DNA from 3 places in the Pseudomonas sp. ChxA genome. Region 1 is predicted to be linked to each of the others. Evidence: predicted binding sites of a transcription regulator. Region 1 holds the regulator's gene; each other region holds the start of a gene.
What was found. Region 1 encodes FliA, which starts transcription of late flagellar genes. Its sites were predicted from a motif close to CTAAAGTTTNNNNNNNNNNNGCCGNTAA; they were not measured.
Positions count from the first base shown of each region.

Region 2: the regulator FliA is predicted to act here: its motif matches at 4,271-4,298, upstream of P5706_RS17510 (methyl-accepting chemotaxis protein).
Region 3: the regulator FliA is predicted to act here: its motif matches at 5,625-5,652, upstream of P5706_RS25835 (methyl-accepting chemotaxis protein).

Region 1 is NZ_JARPMK010000001.1:2,081,760-2,089,045, forward strand. It holds gene flhF (flagellar biosynthesis GTPase FlhF) at 1-1,058, shown strand, start outside; gene fleN (flagellar synthesis regulator FleN) at 1,164-1,997, shown strand; gene fliA (RNA polymerase sigma factor FliA) at 1,994-2,734, shown strand; gene P5706_RS09315 (chemotaxis response regulator CheY) at 2,903-3,277, shown strand; gene P5706_RS09320 (protein phosphatase CheZ) at 3,296-4,084, shown strand; gene P5706_RS09325 (chemotaxis protein CheA) at 4,096-6,318, shown strand; gene P5706_RS09330 (protein-glutamate methylesterase/protein-glutamine glutaminase) at 6,368-7,286, shown strand, end outside.
Region 2 is NZ_JARPMK010000001.1:3,913,958-3,921,243, forward strand. It holds gene P5706_RS17480 (AraC family transcriptional regulator) at 1-28, opposite strand, end outside; gene P5706_RS17485 (NAD-dependent succinate-semialdehyde dehydrogenase) at 186-1,565, shown strand; gene P5706_RS17490 (LysR substrate-binding domain-containing protein) at 1,679-2,587, shown strand; gene P5706_RS17495 (MmcQ/YjbR family DNA-binding protein) at 2,584-2,940, shown strand; gene P5706_RS17500 (DUF1294 domain-containing protein) at 2,929-3,312, opposite strand; gene P5706_RS17505 (undecaprenyl-diphosphate phosphatase) at 3,309-4,139, opposite strand; gene P5706_RS17510 (methyl-accepting chemotaxis protein) at 4,364-5,998, shown strand; gene pnuC (nicotinamide riboside transporter PnuC) at 7,149-7,286, shown strand, end outside.
Region 3 is NZ_JARPMK010000002.1:30,851-38,136, reverse strand. It holds gene P5706_RS25855 (serine hydrolase domain-containing protein) at 1-479, shown strand, start outside; gene P5706_RS25850 (OmpA family protein) at 623-1,777, shown strand; gene pdxH (pyridoxamine 5'-phosphate oxidase) at 1,805-2,452, shown strand; gene P5706_RS25840 (outer membrane lipoprotein) at 2,715-3,179, shown strand; gene P5706_RS25835 (methyl-accepting chemotaxis protein) at 3,919-5,541, opposite strand; gene nhaA (Na+/H+ antiporter NhaA) at 5,738-6,913, opposite strand; gene P5706_RS25825 (PLP-dependent cysteine synthase family protein) at 7,129-7,286, shown strand, end outside.

The DNA of each region.
Region 1 (7,286 bases):
GCACCAATCGCCAGTTGTTCGCCGGCCTGCCGCTGACCGCCGCAGAGCCGCTGGTAGAACCGACCTTCAAAGAACCGCCACGTCCTGCAGCGCCAGCCCAGGCCGCCGCTGTCGACCAGCGCGCGCTCGACTCGATGCGTTTTGAACTCAATGGCCTGCGTGAGCTGCTCGAAGTCCAGCTGGGCTCACTGGCGTGGACGCAACTGCAAGGCAGCAAACCGCACCAGGCCAACCTCTGGCGCCGCCTGCAACGCATCGGCCTGTCCGGCCCGTTGTCGCGCGATTTGCTCGCACTGACGGCTGAAGTCGAAGAACCACGCCAAGCCTGGCGCATGTTGCTGGCGCACCTGGCGCGCATGATCGCCACGCCGGAAATCGAACCGCTGGAAGAGGGCGGTGTGATTGCCATGGTCGGCCCCGCCGGCATGGGCAAGACCACCACCCTGGCCAAACTGGCCGCGCGTTATGTGCTCAAGTACGGCGCGCAGAACATCGCGCTGGTGAGCATGGACAGCTATCGCATCGGCGCCCAGGAGCAGCTCAAGACCTTGGGCCGTATCCTCAATGTGACCGTGACCCACGTGGACCCGGGCCAGTCCCTGGCCAATGCGCTCGACCCACTGCTGCGCAAGCGCGTGGTGTTGATCGACACGGCCGGCCTGCAGGCCAGCGACCCGGCACTGCGCATGCAGCTCGAAAGCCTGGCCGGGCGTGGCATCAAGTCGAAAAATTACCTGGTGCTTGCAACCACCAGCCAGAAACAGGTTCTTACCGCTGCCTACCACAGCTACAAACGCTGTGGCCTGGCCGGTTGCATCCTCACCAAGCTCGACGAAACCGCGAGCCTGGGCGAGGTGTTGAGCCTGGCGATCAGTCATGAGTTACCGGTTGCCTACCTGACCGACGGGCCGCGGATCCCGGATGATTTACATCTGCCGCGCCGTCATCAGTTGGTCAGCCGTGCTGTCAGCGTGCAAATGCAAGAAGAGCCTAGCGAGGAAGCGATGGCCGATATGTTCGCCGACCTTTACCACAACCCGGCTAAACGGGTGGGGTGAGGCAGGATGAACACCGTGAAATGTATCTACATCGATGGTCTGCAAGCGATTCACGCGGCCAAGCCATGTAGCCTGCGTCTAAGCAAGACAAGGTAAAGAAATAAAATGGGCAGCATGCATCCCGTACAGGTGATCGCGGTGACCGGCGGCAAAGGTGGCGTCGGGAAAACTAACGTGTCAGTGAATTTGTCCCTGGCCCTGGCAGAGCTTGGCCGTCGCGTCATGCTGCTGGATGCTGACCTGGGCCTGGCGAACGTCGACGTTCTGCTGGGGCTGACACCCAAACACACCCTGGCCGATGTGATCGAAGGCCGCTGTGAGCTGCGCGATGTGCTGTTGCAAGGCCCCGGTGGCATTCGCATCGTGCCGGCTGCCTCAGGCACCCAGAGCATGGTGCACCTGAGCCCGGCGCAGCATGCCGGCCTGATCCAGGCGTTCAGCGACATCGGCGACAACCTCGACGTGCTGGTGATCGACACCGCCGCCGGGATCGGCGAGTCCGTGGTCAGCTTCGTGCGCGCAGCCCAGGAAGTGCTGCTGGTGGTGTGCGACGAACCCACCTCCATCACCGACGCCTATGCCCTGATCAAGCTGCTTAACCGTGACTACGGCATGAACCGCTTCCGCGTGCTGGCCAACATGGCTCAAAGCCCGCAGGAAGGGCGGAATCTGTTCGCCAAGTTGACCAAGGTCACGGATCGCTTCCTCGATGTCGCCTTACAATACGTGGGCGCAGTTCCCTATGACGAGTGTGTGCGCAAGGCTGTGCAAAAGCAGCGTGCAGTCTATGAAGCGTTCCCTCGTTCGAAGTGCGCACTGGCGTTCAAGGCTATTGCCCAGAAGGTCGATACTTGGCCGTTGCCTGCCAACCCGCGGGGGCATCTGGAGTTTTTCGTCGAGCGATTGGTGCATCAGACGAGCGCAGGACCGGTGCTATGACATCCAGCGGCTACAACCTTTACAAAAAGTCGGCACGTGACAGCCAGGGCGAACTGATCGAGCGCTATGCGCCTTTGGTCAAGCGCATTGCCTATCACTTGTTGGCACGCCTGCCTGCCAGTGTGCAGGTTGAGGATTTGATCCAGGCCGGCATGATCGGCCTGCTCGAAGTGTCGACCAAATACGACGCGAGCAAGGGCGCGAGTTTCGAGACGTATGCGGGTATCCGTATACGGGGTGCGATGCTCGATGAAGTGCGTAAAGGGGATTGGGCGCCGCGTTCGGTACACCGCAATACGCGCATGGTCAGTGACGCAATTCGCGCAATTGAAGCAAAAACCGGTCGTGACGCTAAAGATCATGAAGTTGCGGCCGAACTCCAATTGAGTCTCGACGATTACTACGGGATTTTGAACGATACCTTGGGCAGCCGCCTGTTCAGTTTCGACGACCTTTTGCAGGACGGCGAACATGAAGGGCTGCACGAGGACGGCGCGAGTGCACATCTCGAACCGTCGCGTGACCTGGAAGACGAACGTTTCCAGGGGGCGTTGGCGGAAGCGATTGCCAATTTGCCGGAGCGTGAGCGACTGGTGTTGGCGCTGTACTACGACGAAGAGCTGAACCTCAAGGAAATCGGTGAGGTCCTGGGGGTCAGCGAATCGCGTGTCAGCCAGCTGCATAGCCAGTGCGCAGCCCGCTTGCGGGGGCGATTGGGAGAGTGGCGCGCGCGCTGACAGGCAGTGTGGGGACACTGCAGACGCTACCGCGAAGGCTTGATGCTTTTGCGGGTGTGTGCCGTGGTGCCCTGGGCAGTCCTTTTTGTGTAACGCCTGTTGATTGAAATGGCGCGTCCAGGTGCTGGGCGCGTTTAAGACTGCTTGGAGGTCGAATTGGACAAGAACATGAAAATCCTCATCGTTGATGACTTCTCAACGATGCGGCGGATCATAAAAAACCTGTTGCGTGACCTTGGGTTCACCAACACGGTCGAGGCGGATGACGGCCTGACGGCGATTCCGATCCTCAACAGCGGGAGCATCGACTTTCTGGTAACCGACTGGAACATGCCGGGCATGACCGGTATCGACTTGCTGCGTCACGTGCGCGCCGATGAAAAACTGCGCAGCTTGCCTGTGTTGATGGTGACCGCCGAAGCCAAGCGTGAACAGATCATCGAAGCCGCCCAAGCCGGGGTTAACGGTTACGTGGTCAAGCCATTCACTGCGTTGGCCTTGAAAGAGAAGATCGAAAAAATCTTCGAACGCATCCACGGCTGATGTCACCACGGGGGAGCTATGGAGCATAAAGAAACGTCACAGGGAGACTTTGAGTCGACCCTGAAAAAACATGCTCACCAGTTGGTCGAAAGCCTTGAAAAAGGCCACTTCGGCGACGCGGTGCAGTTGATCCATGAGCTTAACCAGACCCGTGACCGCGGCCTGTATCAGGAAGTGGGCAAGCTCACACGCGAGCTGCACAGTGCAATCGTCAATTTCCAGATTGATCCGCACATGCCCCAGGCCGAAGAAATTTCGCAGATCACTGATGCCACCGAACGCCTGTCCTATGTGGTCAGGCTGACTGAGGCGGCGGCCAACCGCACCATGGACCTGGTGGAAAACGCCACGCCGCTGGTCAATGGCATGGCCACCGAAGCACACGCGCTCAGCGTTGACTGGGGCCGTTTCATGCGCCGGGAAGTGGGGGCTGAGGAGTTTCGTGAATTGGCGCGTCGGGTCGACGGCTTTCTGTCGCGCAGCGAACAGGAAAACCGCACGGTGGCCAGCAACCTCAATGACATTCTGCTGGCCCAGGATTACCAGGACCTCACCGGTCAAGTGATCAAGCGCGTGACCCAACTGGTCACCGAAGTGGAAAGCAACTTGCTCAAATTGGTGCTGATGGCCGGCCAAGTCGACCGTTTTGCCGGCATCGAACATGACCGCGCAGCGATCCTCTCGGAAAAAGATCCACAAAAACATCTCGCCAAGGGTGAAGGTCCGCAGATTCATGCCGATAAACGTGAAGACGTTGTGTCAGGTCAGGATGACGTAGATGACCTGTTATCCAGTTTAGGCTTCTAAGGAGCACCCACATGAGCTTCGGCGCCGATGAAGAAATCCTTCAGGATTTCCTTGTAGAGGCCGGCGAAATTTTAGAGCAACTGTCCGAACAACTGGTCGAGCTGGAAAGCCGACCGGATGATGCGAACCTGCTCAATGCAATTTTTCGCGGTTTTCACACTGTAAAAGGGGGCGCCGGCTTCCTCCAGCTCCATGAGCTGGTGGAGTGCTGTCACATCGCCGAGAACGTGTTCGACATCCTGCGCAAGGGTGAGCGCCACGTCGACTCGGAACTGATGGACGTGATTCTCGAAGCATTGGATGCGGTCAACGGCATGTTCAGTGAGGTGCGCGAACGTGCGCCAATCACGGCTGCCACGCCGGAGCTGTTGGCTGCGCTGGCACGCCTGGCCGAACCTGCCGATACCTCGGTTGCGCCGGTCGCCGCGCCTGAGCCTGTGGTTGAAGCCGAGCCGGATGTGACCGACAGCGAGTTCGAACAGCTGCTCAACTCCCTGAGCGCGGTGAAGGCCGAAGCTGAAGCACCGCAAGCGGTGGCTGCGCCTGCCGTGCCGACCAGCGAAGACATTACCGACGCAGAATTCGAATCGCTGCTCGACCAGTTGCACGGTAAAGGCCAGTTTGCGCCGGACGCCGTGGCAGTTGCTGCTGAGTCGGCAGCGCCTGTCGCGCCTGCCGCGTCTACAAGCACTGACATAACCGACGACGAATTCGAAGCACTGCTCGACCAACTGCATGGCAAGGGCACGTTTGCCGCCGAAGCCTTGCCGGAAGTCGCCGCCATCGCGGCCGCACCTGCTGCCAGCGCCGCGCCTGCCAGCGTTGAGCCTGGCGCTGACGGCCTGATCTCCGATCACGAATTCGAAGCGCTGCTGGACGAGTTGCACGGCAAAGGCAAGTTCTCCGAAGTGGCCCCGGCCGCCGCGGCGACCGCCACGCCGATGGCCGCCAAACCTGCGCCGGCCAAAGCCGCCGCGCCTGTGGCTGCCAAGCCTGCACCGGCACCGGCTGCCGCACCTGCGCGTGCCGCAGCGGCGCCGGTAGCGGAAAAACCTGCGAGTGAAGCCGAAACCACCGTGCGGGTTGATACCGCGCGCCTGGACGACATCATGAACATGGTCGGCGAACTGGTGCTGGTGCGTAACCGCCTGGTGCGCCTGGGCCTGAACAGCGGCGACGAAGCCATGCAAAAGGCCGTGTCGAACCTCGACGTGGTTACCGCTGACTTGCAGACCGCCGTGATGAAAACGCGCATGCAGCCGATCAAGAAAGTCTTCGGCCGCTTCCCGCGTCTGGTTCGCGACCTGGCGCGCCAGCTCAAGAAAGAAATCAACCTGGAACTGGTGGGTGAAGAAACCGACCTCGACAAAAACCTTGTCGAGGCCCTGGCCGACCCGCTGGTCCACTTGGTGCGCAACGCCGTCGACCACGGCGTCGAAACCCCGGAAGAACGCGAAGCCGCGGGCAAGTCCCGCAATGGCAAGGTGATTCTGGCGGCCGAGCAAGAGGGCGACCATATCCTGCTGTCGATCACCGATGACGGCAAAGGCATGGACCCGGCAATTCTGCGCAATATCGCGGTCAAGCGCGGCGTGATGGACAAGGATGCTGCCGACCGCCTGACCGACACCGAATGCTACAACCTGATCTTCGCCCCGGGCTTCTCGACCAAGACCGAGATTTCCGATGTGTCCGGCCGTGGCGTGGGCATGGACGTGGTGAAAACCAAGATCAGCCAGCTCAACGGCTCGATCAACATCTACTCGACCAAGGGCCAGGGCTCCAAGATCGTGATCAAGGTGCCGTTGACCTTGGCGATCATGCCGACCCTGATGGTGATGCTGGGCAACCAGGCGTTCGCCTTCCCGCTGGTCAACGTCAACGAGATCTTCCACCTCGACCTGTCACGCACCAACGTGGTGGACGGCCAGGAAGTGGTGATCGTGCGCGACAAGGCGTTGCCACTGTTCTACCTCAAGCGCTGGCTGGTGGCCTCGGCCAAGCATGAAGAGCAGCGCGAAGGCCATGTGGTGATTCTGTCCGTGGGCACCCAGCGCATCGGCTTCGTGGTCGATCAACTGGTAGGCCAGGAAGAAGTGGTCATCAAGCCTTTGGGCAAAATGCTGCAGGGAACCCCAGGCATGTCGGGTGCGACCATCACCGGTGACGGTCGGATCGCGCTGATTCTTGATGTTCCGAGCATGCTCAAGCGTTACGCCGCTCGGCGTATTTGATTCTGGTGGGGCATCAAAGGTAGTGCCTGCCCCGCCTAACGGAGTGTTTATGGCAGTCAAGGTCCTGGTGGTGGACGATTCGGGTTTCTTCCGCCGCCGCGTCTCGGAAATTCTTTCCGCCGATCCAACCATCCAGGTGGTCGGTACGGCCACCAACGGTAAAGAGGCGATTGATCAAGCCATTGCGTTGAAACCGGACGTGATCACCATGGACTACGAGATGCCGATGATGGATGGCATCACCGCAGTCCGACACATCATGCAGCGCTGCCCGACCCCGGTGTTGATGTTCTCCTCGCTGACCCACGAAGGCGCCCGGGTAACCCTGGATGCGCTGGACGCGGGTGCGGTGGACTTCCTGCCGAAGAATTTCGAAGACATCTCGCGCAACCCTGACAAGGTCAAGCAGATGCTGTGCGAGAAGGTCCACAGCATTTCGCGCAGTAACCGTCGCAGCCTGTTCAGTGCGCCGGCGCCTGCGCCAGTTGCCGCGCCAACGCCGAGCACCTCGACGTTTGCGCGCCCGGCACCGGCACCGATAGCCCGGCCTGCGGTGGCGCCGGTGCGTGCCCCGGCTCCGAGCGCACATTCGCCTGCACCCAAACGCAAAGCCTACAAGCTGGTCGCCATTGGTACGTCTACCGGCGGCCCGGTGGCCTTGCAGCGCGTATTGACCCAACTGCCGGCCAACTTCCCGGCGCCGATCGTGTTGATCCAGCACATGCCGGCCGCCTTCACCAAGGCCTTTGCCGAGCGCCTGGACAAGCTGTGCCGCATCAGCGTCAAGGAGGCCGAGGATGGTGACATCCTGCGACCTGGCCTGGCGCTGCTGGCACCGGGCGGCAAGCAGATGATGGTCGACGGCCGTGGCGCGATCAAAATCCTGCCGGGCGACGAGCGCTTGAACTACAAGCCGTGCGTGGATATCACCTTCGGCTCGGCGGCCAAGTCCTACGGCGACAAAGTTC
Region 2 (7,286 bases), 1.8 Mb from region 1:
GCTCAATGATTCGTTGGGTACGGCCCATGGTGCGCGGCTCCTGGCGAAAACTGCACGTTACTGCGCAATCGTTGCGCTGGCTACGCACTCATAGGAATAGGCAATCAGCACATTGGAATGGATATTCGCTGAAAACACACATTTACGTAGCCTGAAACAGCACTTTCAGCCTTCGGAGTTTGCCCATGCTTATCGTCTACAACCCCGCCACCGGCGAAGAAATCGGCCGCGTTGCCAAGCACACCTCAACCGAGGTCAAAGCCGCCATCGACCGCACCTGCGCCGCCTTTGCTGAATGGTCCGGCAAACTTGCCAAGGAACGCAGTGACATTCTGCGCCGCTGGCACGACGCCGTGAAAGCCGACAAGGAAGCCTTCGCCGAACTGCTGTGCCGCGAAAACGGCAAGTGCCTGAGCGAAGCACGAGGTGAAATCGACTACGGTTTGGGCTTTATCGAGTGGTACGCCGAAGAGGCCAAACGCGTTTACGGCGACACCATTCCCACCCACGACCGCAATGCCAATGTCATGGTGACCAAAGAAGCCATCGGCCCGGTCGCAGCCATCACGCCGTGGAACTTCCCGTTCATGATGATCACCCGCAAAGTCGCCACGGCCCTGGCCGCCGGCTGCACCATGGTAATCAAGCCCGCCGAAGACACACCGCTCACCGCCCTCAAGCTGCTGGACTACGCACGCAAGGCCGGCATCGAAGCCGGCGTGCTCGAAGTGGTAGTCGGTGACCCCAAGGAAATCGGCCTGATCCTTACCGGCGACCCACGCATCCGCAAGATCTCGTTTACCGGCTCCACCGGGGTGGGCAAATTGCTCGCGGCGCAGTGCGCGGCGAGCATCAAGAAGATGACCCTGGAACTGGGCGGCAACGCGCCGTTTATTGTGTTTGCGGACGCCAACCTCGATGAGGCGGTAAAAGGACTGGTCAGCGCCAAACTGCGCAACTCGGGCCAGGTGTGCATCTCGCCGAACCGGATCTTTGTGCAGCACAGCATTCTCGAAGCTTTTATCGAACGCGTGAAGGCTGCGGTCGCCGACATCGAAGTGGACCAGGGCCTGCGCGAAGGCTTTGTGGTCGGGCCGCTGGTCAATCAACTGGGTTTTGACAAAGTCGTGCGTCTGGTCGAGGGCGCCAAGGCGGCGGGCGCCAACGTGCTGATGGGCGGCAAACCCCACGCCAAGGGCGGGCTGTTCTATGAACCGACCCTATTGACCGGCTTACAGGACGATTCACCGCTGGCCACCGAGGAGATCTTCGGCCCGGTGTTCGCCCTCTATTCGTTCAAAGACGAAGAAGAAGTCATCGCCCGCGCCAACCAGACCGAGTTCGGCCTGGTGGCCTATGCGTACACCAGCGCGCTGGGCCGTTCGTTGCGGCTGTCACGTCAACTGGAGGCTGGCATGGTGATCCTCAACTCGGGTTCAGTGGGCACGGCGTCGGTTCCGTTTGGTGGCATCAAGCAATCCGGCTATGGGCGTGAAGGCAGCTATTACGGGATCGAGGAATACGTGCATGTGAAGTATGTGTTGATGGCGGGCGCGCAGTTCTAAGCCCTCTCACCCTCAAAAAGCCAGTGCCTGCAAGGTGCTGGCTTTTTTTTAGGCTGGATTTGCGCGCGCCAGACGCGGATAGTTCGTCCCACTGACAGGACAATAGGTTGACCATGCAAGACCTCAACGACCTCTACTATTTCGCCAAAGTCGTCGAAGCCGGTGGCTTTGCGGCGGCCGGCCGGCTACTGGGGATTCCCAAGTCACGGCTGTCGCGGCGCATCGCCGAGCTGGAAGAACGCCTTGGCGCCCGCCTGTTGCAGCGCACCACGCGCCAATTGACCCTCACCGCCGTCGGCGAGCGTTACCTGCGCCATTGCCAGGCAATGCTGCTGGAAGCGGAAATGGCCGACGAGGCCGTGGCCAGCATGTCCAGCGAACCGCGCGGGCGCCTGCGCGTGAGTTGCCCGGTGGGCATGGCCCAGCACATGTTGCCGGGCATGGTTGCCGGCTTTCTCGCCGCTCACCCACTGGTGCAGCTGGAGATGACGCTGGTCAACCGCCGCGTCGACCTGGTGGCCGAAGGCATCGACGTGGCCCTGCGCGTACGCGAACTGGGCGATGAGGACCCGTTGCTGGTGACCAAGCGCCTGCGCCAGGCCCAGACGCTGTTGGTGGCCAGCCCGGCGTTTCTGCAAGGCCGACAAATCAATACCCTCGACGATCTCAAGCAGTTGCCGGTACTCGGCGCGCTGGAAGCCGACCGCCTGGTGCACCTGCGCCTGATTGACCCCCAGGGCAATGCCGAGGATTTATCCATGGAAGCGCGCCTGGGCATCGACGACTTTATCGTGCGCAAAGCCTGCGCCTTGCAGGGCCTGGGCTTTACCCTGCTGCCGATGATGTATTGCGAAGAGGAGCTGGCCAGCGGCCAATTGGTGCAGTTGCTGCCGCAATGGTCCTCGCCGGGCGGCTGGCTGCAGGCGGTCTACCCGCACCGCCGTGGCGTATTACCGGCGATTCGGGCCTGGATCGACTATCTGGAAGAAGCCTTCAAGGGGTGCGGAGACCGTTTGCTATGAAGATGAGCGAAGCACAAGTCGCGGCGTTCTGCCTGGGCCTGCCCGGCGCACGTGAAGATTACAAATGGGGCGGCGTACGCGTGTTCTCGATTGCCGGCAACAAGATGTTCGCCCTGCAGAACCTGCGCGGTGACTCGCTGGCGTTCAAGGTCGACAAGGAGCTGTTCCTCGGCCATGTGGACCGCCCCGGCATCCACCCGGCGCCGTACCTGGCGCGGGCGCAGTGGGTGATCATGAACACGCCCTACCCGCTGGGCGCCGAGGAACTGCGTGGCCTGTTGCAGCGCTCGCACCAGTTGGTGGTGAGCAAATTGCCCAAGCGCACGCAGGTTGGCTTGTTGCTAGAGGACTGACAACAGCGTGCCGCCGAGGAACAACTGGTCCAGCCAGAACACTTGGTGCAGCAACACAATCACCCAGAACAGCACCTGATACGACACCTTGCGCGTCTTGTGGCGAAACACCTGCTGGGCAATCAACGCCCCCGGCCAACCGCCCGCCAGCTCCACAGCATGCAGGATATTTTCGCGCACGCGCGGGCCTTCGGCTTGCGCCTTGCGCTTGTCGCCCCAGTACAGGAAAAACGCCACCACGCTGACCACGCCATAGGCCGCCAGCGGGATCAACGTCTCGCCGCGATACCACAAGAGTGCCGCGCCAGTCAGCGGCGCGGCGCACAACACTACAAAGATGAACGCCTTCAAGCGCGGGTGCTGAATGTTCATGGCTTGACCGCCGTCCAGTCGATCCAACCAAATTGCCAGGTGGCCAGGATCACCAACCCGAACGCAATCCGATACCAGGCAAACGCCGCGTAGCTGTGGCTGGCGATGAACTTGAGCAAGGCCTTGACTGCAATCATCGCGAAGATAAACGAAGTGACAAACCCAATGGCGAACACCGGCAAGTCATCGGGCTGGAACAGGTGACGGTATTTGTAGCCCGAATACACGGCCGCACCGACCATGGTCGGCATGGCGAGGAAAAACGAGAACTCGGTGGCGGTCTTGCGCGACAGCCCAAACAGCAAGCCGCCGATAATGGTCGCGCCGGAACGCGAAGTGCCCGGAATCATGGCCAGGCACTGGGCCACGCCGACCTTGAGCGCGTCCTTCCAGGTGATCTCATCCACTGTTTGCGCGTGCACCGCATGTTGGCGCCGCTCGGCCCACAGCATGATCACCCCGCCCGCTACCAGCGCGGTGGCCACCGTGATTGGGTTAAACAGGTAATGCTTGATCAGGTCGGCAAAAATCACCCCCAGCACCACTGCCGGCAGCACTGCGATGATCAGGTTGACGGTAAAGCGCTGGGCGTTGCGCTGGGTCGGCAAGCCGATCACCACGTCGAGGATCTTGCGCCGAAACTCCCAGACCACCGCGAGGATCGCGCCCAGTTGAATAATGATGTTGAACGCTTCAAAGCGTTCGCCGCCGAAACCGATCAAGTCGGCGACGATAATCTGGTGCCCGGTGCTGGAGATCGGCAGGAACTCGGTCAGCCCCTCCACCACGCCAAGAATCAATGCCTGTATGGCGGTCCAAAAATCCATGTATCCCCCAAAGGTCATGCGCTGCGGCACGCCTCGTCTGTCTTTTTAATGTTCACTGACCACGTGCAATCGTGATGCGCTGCGGATTTTCACCAGCCGTGCGCAAAAATTTCGTGAAAAATCAGGGAGTACTCAGGTTTTTCGCTTACAGGCCGAAAGCCTATCAGACAAGATGGAATTGTCGATGCAGCACACAATTATAAAAAGCAGGGAGTGACAGGACGATGAACAGTTTGCGCAGCATGTCGATCAGCCGCCGTCTTTGGCTGATCCTGATAGTCGCCGTGTTGATGCTGCTGACCCTCGGGCTGCTGATGCTTAAGCAGATCCATGGCGACCTCTACCAGGCCAAACGCCAACAGACCCAGCACGTGGTGCAAACCGCCAGCGGCGTGCTGGCTTACTACCAGAACCTTGAAAAAACCGGCGTACTCACCCGCGAGGCCGCTCAACAGCAAGCCCTCAGCGCAGTCCGTGGCCTGCGCTACGACCATGATGATTACTTCTGGATCAACGACCTCACGCCCGTGATGATCATGCACGCGGCCAACCCCAAGCTCGACGGCCAGAACCTTTCAGCCATCCGCGACCCGGACGGTTTTGCGGTGTTCAATGAATTTGTGATCCTGGCCAAGGCCAAGGGCGCCGGCATCGTCAACTATCGCTGGCCCAAGCCGGGCGCCGACGCGCCGGTGGAGAAAACCTCGTATATCCAACTGTTCGAGCCGTGGGGCTGGATTATTGGCTCCGGCGTTTACGTGGATGATGTACAGGCCGAATTCAACGGCCAAGTGTGGAAGGCCTCGCTGATCGGCCTGGGTATCGCGATGGTGATGGCGCTGCTGGTGATCCTCATCGCGCGCAGCATCGTGCACCCGTTGCAGGCAGCGGTAAACGCCATGGGCAATATTGCCAGCGGCGAAAGCGACCTGACCCGCACCCTCGACACCCACGGGCGCGACGAAATCACCCAACTGTCGCAGCACTTCAATAGCTTTACCGCCAAGCTGCGCCAAGTGGTCGGCCAATTGCAGGTGTGCGCCAATGCGCTGGGCCAGTCGTCGACGGAGCTGGGCACCAATGCCAGCCAGGCCCACGACCGTAGCCAGCAACAATCCCAGCAGATGGAGCTGGTGGCTACCGCGATCAACCAAGTGACCTATGGTGTGCAGGACGTGGCAAAAAACGCCGAGCATGCCGCCAGCGAAATGCGCGACGCCCAGGCCCAGGCGCAGCAAGGCCAGGTGAATATCGACGGCAGCCTGCAACAGATCGACCAACTCTCCAGCACCATCAGCCAGGCCGTGGACGTGATCCGCACCCTGTCCAGCGAAAGCACACAGATTGGTGGCGTGTTGGAAGTGATCCGGTCGATTGCCGACCAGACCAACTTGTTGGCCCTCAACGCCGCCATCGAGGCGGCGCGTGCCGGTGAACAGGGTCGTGGGTTTGCCGTGGTCGCCGATGAGGTGCGGCTGTTGGCTCAGCGCACGCAGAAATCCACCGCCGAAATCCAGGTGATGATTGAGCGCCTGCAAGGGCATTCGGAAGCGGCGGTCAAGGTGATCAGCGACAGCCACAGTGCCTCGCAGCTGACCATTGAACAAGCTGGCCAGGCGGGTGCGAGCCTTACCGCCATTGGCCAGGCTTTGCGCAACCTCAATGGGCTGAATGCCTCGATCGCCAGCGCGACCTTGCAACAGGCGCATGTGGTGGAGGACATCAACCAGAACGTCACCCAGGCGGCGGGTTTGTCCCACAACACAGCGCTGGCGGCGGAGCAGTCCAGTGTGGCGAGCGCGCATCTGCGCGGGTTGAGTGAGGAGCTGGGAGGGCTGTTGCGTCAGTTCAAGATCTGACGCCGGAGCTGGGCTTGTGTGGGAGCTGGCTTGTGTGGGAGCTGGGCTTGTGTGGGAGCTGGCTTGCCTGCGATGCAGGCGACTCGGTCAATCAGGCATACCGAGATGACGCTATCGGATAACGTCGAGGCAGTCTTGGGGCTGGGCGATCGGGGTGCATATCCGTTGCTGCGGTAACGGCTTCTATTGGTTCCGCTCTTACAGCGGGTCACTTTTGTAAAGACACAAAAGTAACCAAAAAGTCTTCGCCCCAACACTCGGTGCCTCGCTATGGCTCGGCATGCCCGCAATCCGCCAGTGATTTGGGGGGCCGCCGCGATGGGCCATCCTTGGCCCAGCGCGGCTAAACCGGCATCCCTGCCGGTTTACCCCCCAAATCCCTGTCGAATTCCGGCCATCGTGTTTGACGGGGCGATTTCAGATCAAGATCACGATCAAAAGCGCAGATCAAAAGACCGCAGACTTCGTCATCGAAAAGGATGTAAGGGCCAGAGCAACAGCAACAGCAACAGCAACAGCAACAGCAACAGCAACAGCAACAGCAACAGCAACAGCAAAGCCATACTCGGTCAAAGGTGGGAGCTGGCTTGCCTGCGATGGCATCAACTCGGTGTACCTGATACACCAAGGTGTCTGCATCGCAGGCAAGCCTGCTCCCACATTTAGACTGCGTGCACCAGGTAGACAGGCTGTTGCTTCGCACTTGACCTGGCTTTTGATTCAACCACTCAGGTCGGCTTTCAGGCCGCCGTGCTGTAGATCTTGATCTTGATCTGCTTTTGATCTGAGACGCCCCGTTAACCACGATGGCCGAACGCAGGCTTGAATCCGTGGGTAACCCGGCAGGACGCCGGGTTAGCCGCGCTGGGCCAAGGATGGCCCATCGCGGCGGCCCACGGATTCAAGCCGGAGTGAGGGCATGCCGAGCCTAAGCGAGGCACCAAGTGGTGGGGCGAAGACTTTTTGGTTACTTTTGTGTCTTTACAAAAGTGACCCGCTGTAAGAGCGGAACCGATAGAAGCCGTTACCGCAGCAACGGATATGTACACCAAACCACCTCACACCCAGGTCGCCTCAAACCCCGCCACTGTGAAGATACCTAACCTCTGGTTACAATCACCGCCCTCTCCCACTCTCCCAAGGAACCACCATGTCCGGGCTTGAATTGTTCGCCGCCGCCCTGGGGGTGATCGCTGTCTGGCTGACGGTCAAACAAAACCCTTGGTGCTGGCCGATCGGCCTGGTGATGGTACTGCTCTACACCTGGGTATTCTTCGACGTAAAACTC
Region 3 (7,286 bases), on a different contig from region 1:
TACTTCAAGTAATGATGCGCGAACCTAATGCCATGACCACGCGTGCATTTGCCAATCCACCGTCTATTCTGACCAGCACTAATAAGCCTGAATGGCGGCGGATGCAGCAGCCAGCGGCAAATGGTCACGGTAATGCGCGCAGCCTGGCAGGTTTTTATAGCGGATTGTTGGACGGTAGTTTGCTCGAGAGCGACATGCTCGAACAATTGACCCGCGAACACAGTATCGGGCCAGACAAAACCTTATTGACCCAAACCCGTTTTGGTTTGGGTTGCATGCTGGATCAACCGCAACTGCCCAACGCGACTTTTGGCCTCGGCCCGCGTGCGTTTGGGCACCCTGGCGCTGGGGGCTCGGTGGGGTTTGCCGACCCGGAGCATGATGTAGCATTTGGTTTCGTGACTAATACACTGGGGCCTTACGTACTTATGGACCCACGTGCACAGAAGTTGGTCGGAATATTGGCCGATTGTCTGTAAAGAGCTTGCTGTTTCACATTTTTTTGTTACAAAGGCAACTATAAGAAGGCGCTGAACGAAATTTTGTAACTTTAATGTTCTGTAAGCGTCTGTTTAACGGGTCATCAAGACCCTCCGGTTTTTTCTCATTTTGTGGATATCTCATGTTATCGAACAAGTCCTTGGCACTGGCGCTGTGCCTCACTATTACTGGTTGCGCGCAAACTCCACAAAATGATGCCGAAGGTGGGCATTGGTGGTCATTTGGGTCTGACAAGGCTGCTACCAAGGACGCAGTGACCCAAACCGACGCCAAGCCGGATGCCAAGCCTGCCGCCGGCGCCAAGCCAGCCGCACCGGTAGCGGCCGCCGCTGCTCCAGCCCCGGCCCCGGTAGCCAAGGCTGACACCGGCTTCAACTGGTGGCCATTCGCTGCCAAAAGCGCCGACGAAAAGGCGGCGGATGCCAAGGCTGACCTGAAAGCCGACCTCAAGGCCGCAACCCCTGCTGCAACCCCGGACGCCGCGCCTGCTGTAGCCAAGACCGACACCGAAACCAAATGGTGGTGGCCGTTCGAAAGCAAGCCAAAGCCACTGGCCAAGGTCGATGTGACCAACGTACAGATGCCCGATCCGAAAATTACCCAGGCCTGGCTGGACGACTATGAGCCGCGCCTGCGTGCCGCCATTAAGGACAGCAACCTGCAACTGGAGCGTCGCGAGAACGTGCTGGTTGTGATCGCACCCGTAGATGGCTCCTACAACCCGAAACGCCCGGCGATGCTGCTGCCAGTCACCTTGGGCCCGTTCACCCGCGTTGCCAAGGCGGTTGAAGGCGATCCGAAGACTGCCGTACTGGTACTCGGCCACGTCGACACCAACGGTGCCGAGCCTGTGAGCCAGGCGTTGACCCGCGAGCGCGCGCAGTCCATCGCTTCGATTTTCAGCCTCAGCGGCTTGAAGCAGGACCGTCTGATGATGCGTGGCATGGGCGACCTTATGCCACGTGCCGCCAACGACAGCACCCAGGGCCGTGCGCTGAACCGTCGCATGGAAATCATGTTCACTCAGCGTACAACTATGTTGGCCCTGCTGAGCAAATACAACTCGGGCAAGCCACCGGTCGCTGAAATGGTTGCGGTACAGACTGCTCCAGCGCCTGTACCGGCTGCGGCGGCGAAAAAAGCTGCCCCGGCGAAAAAGGCCCCGGCCAAGAAAGCCGCCGCCAAGCCTGCTGCGAAAAAAGCCGCTGCCAAGCCAGCCGCGAAAAAAGCTGCACCGAAGGCCGACGCGCCCGCTAATGATCAGGCAAAAAACTGATCCGTTGAAACACAAGGATAAAGCCGCATGACCCAGGCACTGGCCGATATGCGCCGTGACTACACACGGGACGGTTTGAGCGAGGCCCAGGCCCCAAGCGAGCCGTTTGCGTTGTTCCACCAATGGTTTGGCGATGCGGTGAAAACCGAGCAGCCGCCGGTGGAGGCCAATGCCATGACCTTGGCCACGGTCGACCAGGACGGTCGCCCGCACTGTCGCATCCTGCTGCTCAAGGGCTTGGATGCACAGGGTTTTACCTTTTTTACCAACTATCAGAGTGCCAAGGGTGAACAGCTCGCGGCACGGCCTTTCGCGGCCATGACCTTTTTCTGGCCGACTCTGGAGCGCCAGGTGCGCATCGAAGGGCGGGTGGTCAAAGTCACGCCTGAGGAGTCGGATGCTTATTATCAGGTCCGGCCGCTGGGCAGCCGTCTTGGGGCCTGGGCTTCGCCGCAGAGCCGGGTTATCCGCGACCGTGAAGAGCTGCAGGATTTGCTCAAGGCCACCGAGCAGCGCTTCAGCGACACCCAACCCGACTGCCCGGAGCACTGGGGTGGCTATCGTTTGCTGCCCGAGCGCATCGAGTTCTGGCAAGGCCGCGCCAGTCGCCTGCATGACCGCCTGAACTATCGCCTGCAAGCAGGCGAGTGGACGCGCGAGCGTCTGGCGCCCTGAGTTTCACCTTTCGTCATTCCATCTGAATGCTGATCATCACGCCGAAGTCTCTACACAGAGGCTTCGGCGTTTTTGCGTGCGTGTCTACAATGAAGAGCGCTACCAGATGATTTTGGGACCAGAGTCAGAGCTACCGTTCGTCGAGTTTTCTGGTGCTGGCAGTCTGTACTAAGGCTGAATGAAAGCAATTTTCTGGCGTGCTTGCCGTGACAGGCGCCAAGCAGCGGCGTCTAATGAATACCTGTCCTTTGGAGTTGATGCTATGCGTAAGTCCGTTTTACTAGTTGCCTGCTTTACCACCCTGTCGTTGTTGTTGGGTGGCTGCGCCTCGAGTCTGACCGGCGACTCGTACTCCCGTGACGAGGCGCGTCGTGTACAGACCGTGCGCATGGGCACCATTGAATCCCTGCGACCGGTAAAAATCGAAGGCACCAAGACCCCAATCGGCGGTGTTGCCGGTGCAGTGGTCGGCGGCGTTGGCGGCAGCGCGATCGGCGGTGGCCGTGGCAGTATCGTCACTGGCGTAATCGGCGCGGTTGCGGGTGGCCTGCTGGGTTCCGCTGCAGAAGAAGGCTTGACCCGTACCCAGGGTGTTGAAGTTACCGTTCGCGAAGACGACGGCAGCATGCGCGCCTACGTGCAGGCCGTTGACCCTAACGAAGTCTTCCGCATCGGCGACCGCGTGCGCATCATGACGGTTAACGGCACCAGCCGTGTAACGCGCTAAGCGCTGGTTGTAGAAACGCAAAACCCCAACCGGGTGACGGGTTGGGGTTTTTTATTGCCTGCGTTTTTTTGAGAAAATGCAGGCGATAAAAAACCATGGCTAAGTTTGCCTGTGGCGAGGGAGCTTGCTCCCGTTGGACTGCGTAGCAGTCCCATGTTTTTAAAGCAAAGAGCAGGGGCCGCTACGCGACCCAGCGGGAGCAAGCTCCCTCGCCACAGGTACAGTGTTCGGGCAGGCATTCACGCACTCACTTCACACCTGAAAAGTGCTTCACCATCGTATTCAACTCATGCGCCAGGCTGGCAAGCGATTGCAAAACCCCAACGGGGTGACGGGTTGGGGTTTTTTGTTGTAAACCATGTCTAAGTTTGCCTGTGGCGAGGGAGCTTGCTCCCGTTGGACTGCGTAGCAGTCCCAAGCTTTTAAAGCAAAGAGCAGGGGCCGCTACGCGACCCAGCGGGAGCAAGCTCCCTCGCCACAGGTACAGTGTCCGGGCAGGTATTCACGCGGTTACTTCACACCTGAAAGTGCTTCACCATCGTATTCAACTCATGCGCCAGGCTGGCAAGCGATTGCAAAACCATGTCTAAGATTGCCTGTGGCGAGGGAGCTTGCTCCCGTTGGACTGCGTAGCGGTCCCATGCTTTTAAAGCAAAGAGCAGGGGCCGCTACGCGACCCAGCGGGAGCAAGCTCCCTCGCCACAGGTACGGTGTCCGGGCAGGCATTCACGCACTCACTTCACACCTGAAAGTGCTTCACCATCGTATTCAACTCATGCGCCAGGCTGGCAAGCGATTGCGAAGCGGCGGTGGTCTGAGTCGAGCCTTCAGCGGACTGAATCGACAGCTGTTGAATGTTCAGCAAGTTGCGATCCACCGCCCGGGCAACGTCAGCTTGCTCCGCCGCCGCTGTGGTAATCACCAGGTTGCGGTTGTTGATCTCGTCATTGGCGGCAAGAATATCCGCCAGCGCTTGCTGCGCCAGTTCGGCCAGGCCAATGGTTTGCTGGGTCATGGTGCTGCTGTCGAGCATGGTGTTGACGGTGCTGGCGGTGTTGGTCTGGATGCTGCCAATCATCTGTTCGATTTCTTGGGTCGACTGCGCGGTGCGATGGGCGAGGGCGCGTACTTCGTCGGCGACCACGGCAAAACCACGGCCGGCATCACCGGCGCGAGCCGCTTCGATGGCTGCGTTCAATGCCAGCAAATTGGTTTGCTCAGCAATGGTGCGGATAACGTCGAGTACTTTGCCGATGCCTTTGGCCTGCTCGGCCAAGCCGCCTACCTGGTCGGAGCTGACTTGCACGCCACGGGTCAGGGCCTGGATAGAAGTGAGCGCCTCGAGCATGCGTTGCTGGCCTTTCAAGGCGATACTGCGCGACTCCTGGGACAGGTCGGAGGTGGTGGCGGCATTCCGGGCGACCTCTTCAATGGCGGCGGTCATCTCGGTGACGGCCGTGGCGGCCTGCTCGATCTCGCCATGTTGCTGTTGCAGGTCGCGGCTGCCTTCGGCGGTGACCGCGTTCAGCTCCTCGGCCGCGGCTGCCAGTTGGCTCGACGAGCCGGTTATTTGCCGCAGTGTCTGCACCAGGTTGTTGCGCATGGTCTCTTGTGCCCGCAACAGGCGTGTGGCTTCGTCATTGCCGGTTGGGTTGATGGGCTGGGTGAGATCGCCCTTGGCGATGGTTTCAGCCACCCGTACCGCCTCAATGATGGGGCCGGTAATGCTGCGGGTCAGCAGCCAGGCCACCAGCACCGTGCCGCCACTCACCAGCACGATAACGATGGCGATACCGCCCACGGCATGCTGGTACGCGGCCACGGAAGTCTGGCCGGCAAGTTCCGCGCCCTTGTTGGCGAGGTCGATCAACTGATCGAAGTTCTTGGTCATCTGCTCATAGCTTTCTCGGATGCTGTTGAGAAAGTCACGGGCACCCGCCTTGTCGCCTGAACGCGAGCGTTTGAGCATCTCGGTGTGGTTCTTGGCGTACCCTTCCAGGCTTTGGTTGAACACCTCCAGACGCGATTTTTCCTCCGGCGTGCGCAGCAGCGCTGCATATTGAGCCAGTTGCTCCTTGACGCTCTTCAGGCGACCGGCGGATTTGTCTTCGTACGTCTGCATGTCGGCGTCGCTGGCGGACAGGATGTGCGCCATTTCCCCCAAGCGAAAACGATCCAGCGAGGCATTGGCCAGGGCCAGAATCCTCACGCGCTGCATCCAGTTGTTTTGGATGTCGGCAGCCTGGGACTGCACTTCGCCGATCTGCTTGAGCGCAAACAGGCCGAGAAACACACTCAGCGACGCAATAGCAGCGAAGCCGATGAAGGCTCTGGCCGCGATTCTTATATTTCTCAGGAACATGGGTTTTCGCTCGGGCTGGGAACGCGTTGAAGAGCTGTGTCGGGCGGATGCCCCAGGCGGGGCAGGCGAATCGCCACAATCCTTAGTCGGCGGCCTGGGCAAAGTCTTTAGGCGTTGCGCGAAAGTGTCATCTTCGGCAAAAGAAAAACCCCAACCGGGTAACCGGTTGGGGTTTTTTTTGGGGCTTTCAGAGCGCTCAGGCTTTCTTGCGACTCGCCAGCGCTGTGACCGCATAGCCAATACAGGCTGCCAGGATCGACCCGGTCAGGATGCCCATTCGGTCCTCACCCGCGAACTCACTGGCGCCCGGCACAAACGCCAGGGAGCCGACAAACAGGCTCATGGTGAAGCCGATGCCGCACAGGATCGCCACACCCAGCACCTGGCCCCAGTTGGCGCCGCTGGGCAGGCTGGCGATACCGGTCTTGATGGCCAGCCAAGTCAGGCCGAACACACCGATGGTCTTGCCGATCAGCAGGCCGGCGGCGATGCCCATGGGCACGTGGTGAGTGAAGCTGTCCAGGGTGACCCCGGTCAGCGACACGCCAGCGTTGGCGAAGGCGAACAACGGCAGGATAGCGTAGGCCACCCACGGGTGCAGGGCGTGCTCCAGGGTCAGCAGTGGCGAGGGTTCGGCATTTTTGGTGCGCAGTGGAATGCAGAACGCCAAGGTCACCCCGGCCAGGGTGGCGTGCACGCCACTCTTGAGCACGCAGACCCACAGGATCAAGCCGATGATCATGTACGGGCCGAGTTTGACCACGCCCAGGCGGTTCATCGCGATCAAGGCGACCAGGCACGTGGCCGCGCCCGCCAAGGCTGCATTCGACAGTTCGGCGGAGTAGAACACCGCGATGACGATGATAGCGCCCAGGTCATCAATGATGGCCAGGGTCATCAGGAACAGCTTGAGTGACACCGGCACACGTTTGCCGAGCAGGGCCAGGACGCCGAGTGCGAAGGCGATATCGGTGGCCATCGGGATTGCCCAGCCGGCGAGTGCGGCGGGGTTGTCCTTGTTCAGGGCCCAGTAGATCAAGGCCGGCACCACCATGCCGCCAATCGCGGCCGCGCCCGGCAATACCACTTGCGATGGCTTGGACAGGTGGCCGTCGAGCAGTTCGCGTTTGACCTCCAGGCCGATCAGGAGGAAGAACAGCGCCATCAGGCCATCGTTGATCCACAGCAGCGCTGGCTTGGCGATTTGCAGCGCGCCGACCTGCGCCACCACAGGGGTGTCGAGGAAGGCGCCGTAGAGGTGCGCCAACGGCGAGTTATTGATGATCAGCGCCAAAGCGGCAGCGGCGATCAATAACAGACCACTGGCGGCTTCCAGCTGGAAGAAACGGGTAAAAGTGCTACGCAGAGGCAAGGGATGCTCTCCAATAAGGTTCAATAGGTGGGTACCCTAACCCGTACTGTTAGTTGTTAAAACAAAAGTTATATTCTTATTTGTTATAAGCAGCGGACCAGATCGACGTTGCGCCTAAGCCTAGCAATTGTGTGTCTAATTGAGTCGTCGCTGTATCTGTGTGGAGTGTAGGAAACCCCCTAAAATCGGGACTGAAACCCTTAGAGACTCACCTCATGAACGACCACCGTACCTGGGCTCGCGAAGCCATCCGCATCATTGAAGCGGACTTCCAGCGCAGCGCCGACACGCACCTCATCCCTCTGCCATTGCCGGGGTTGCCGGGTATCGAGTTGTACTTCAAGGATGAGTCCAGCCACCCCACCGGCAGCCT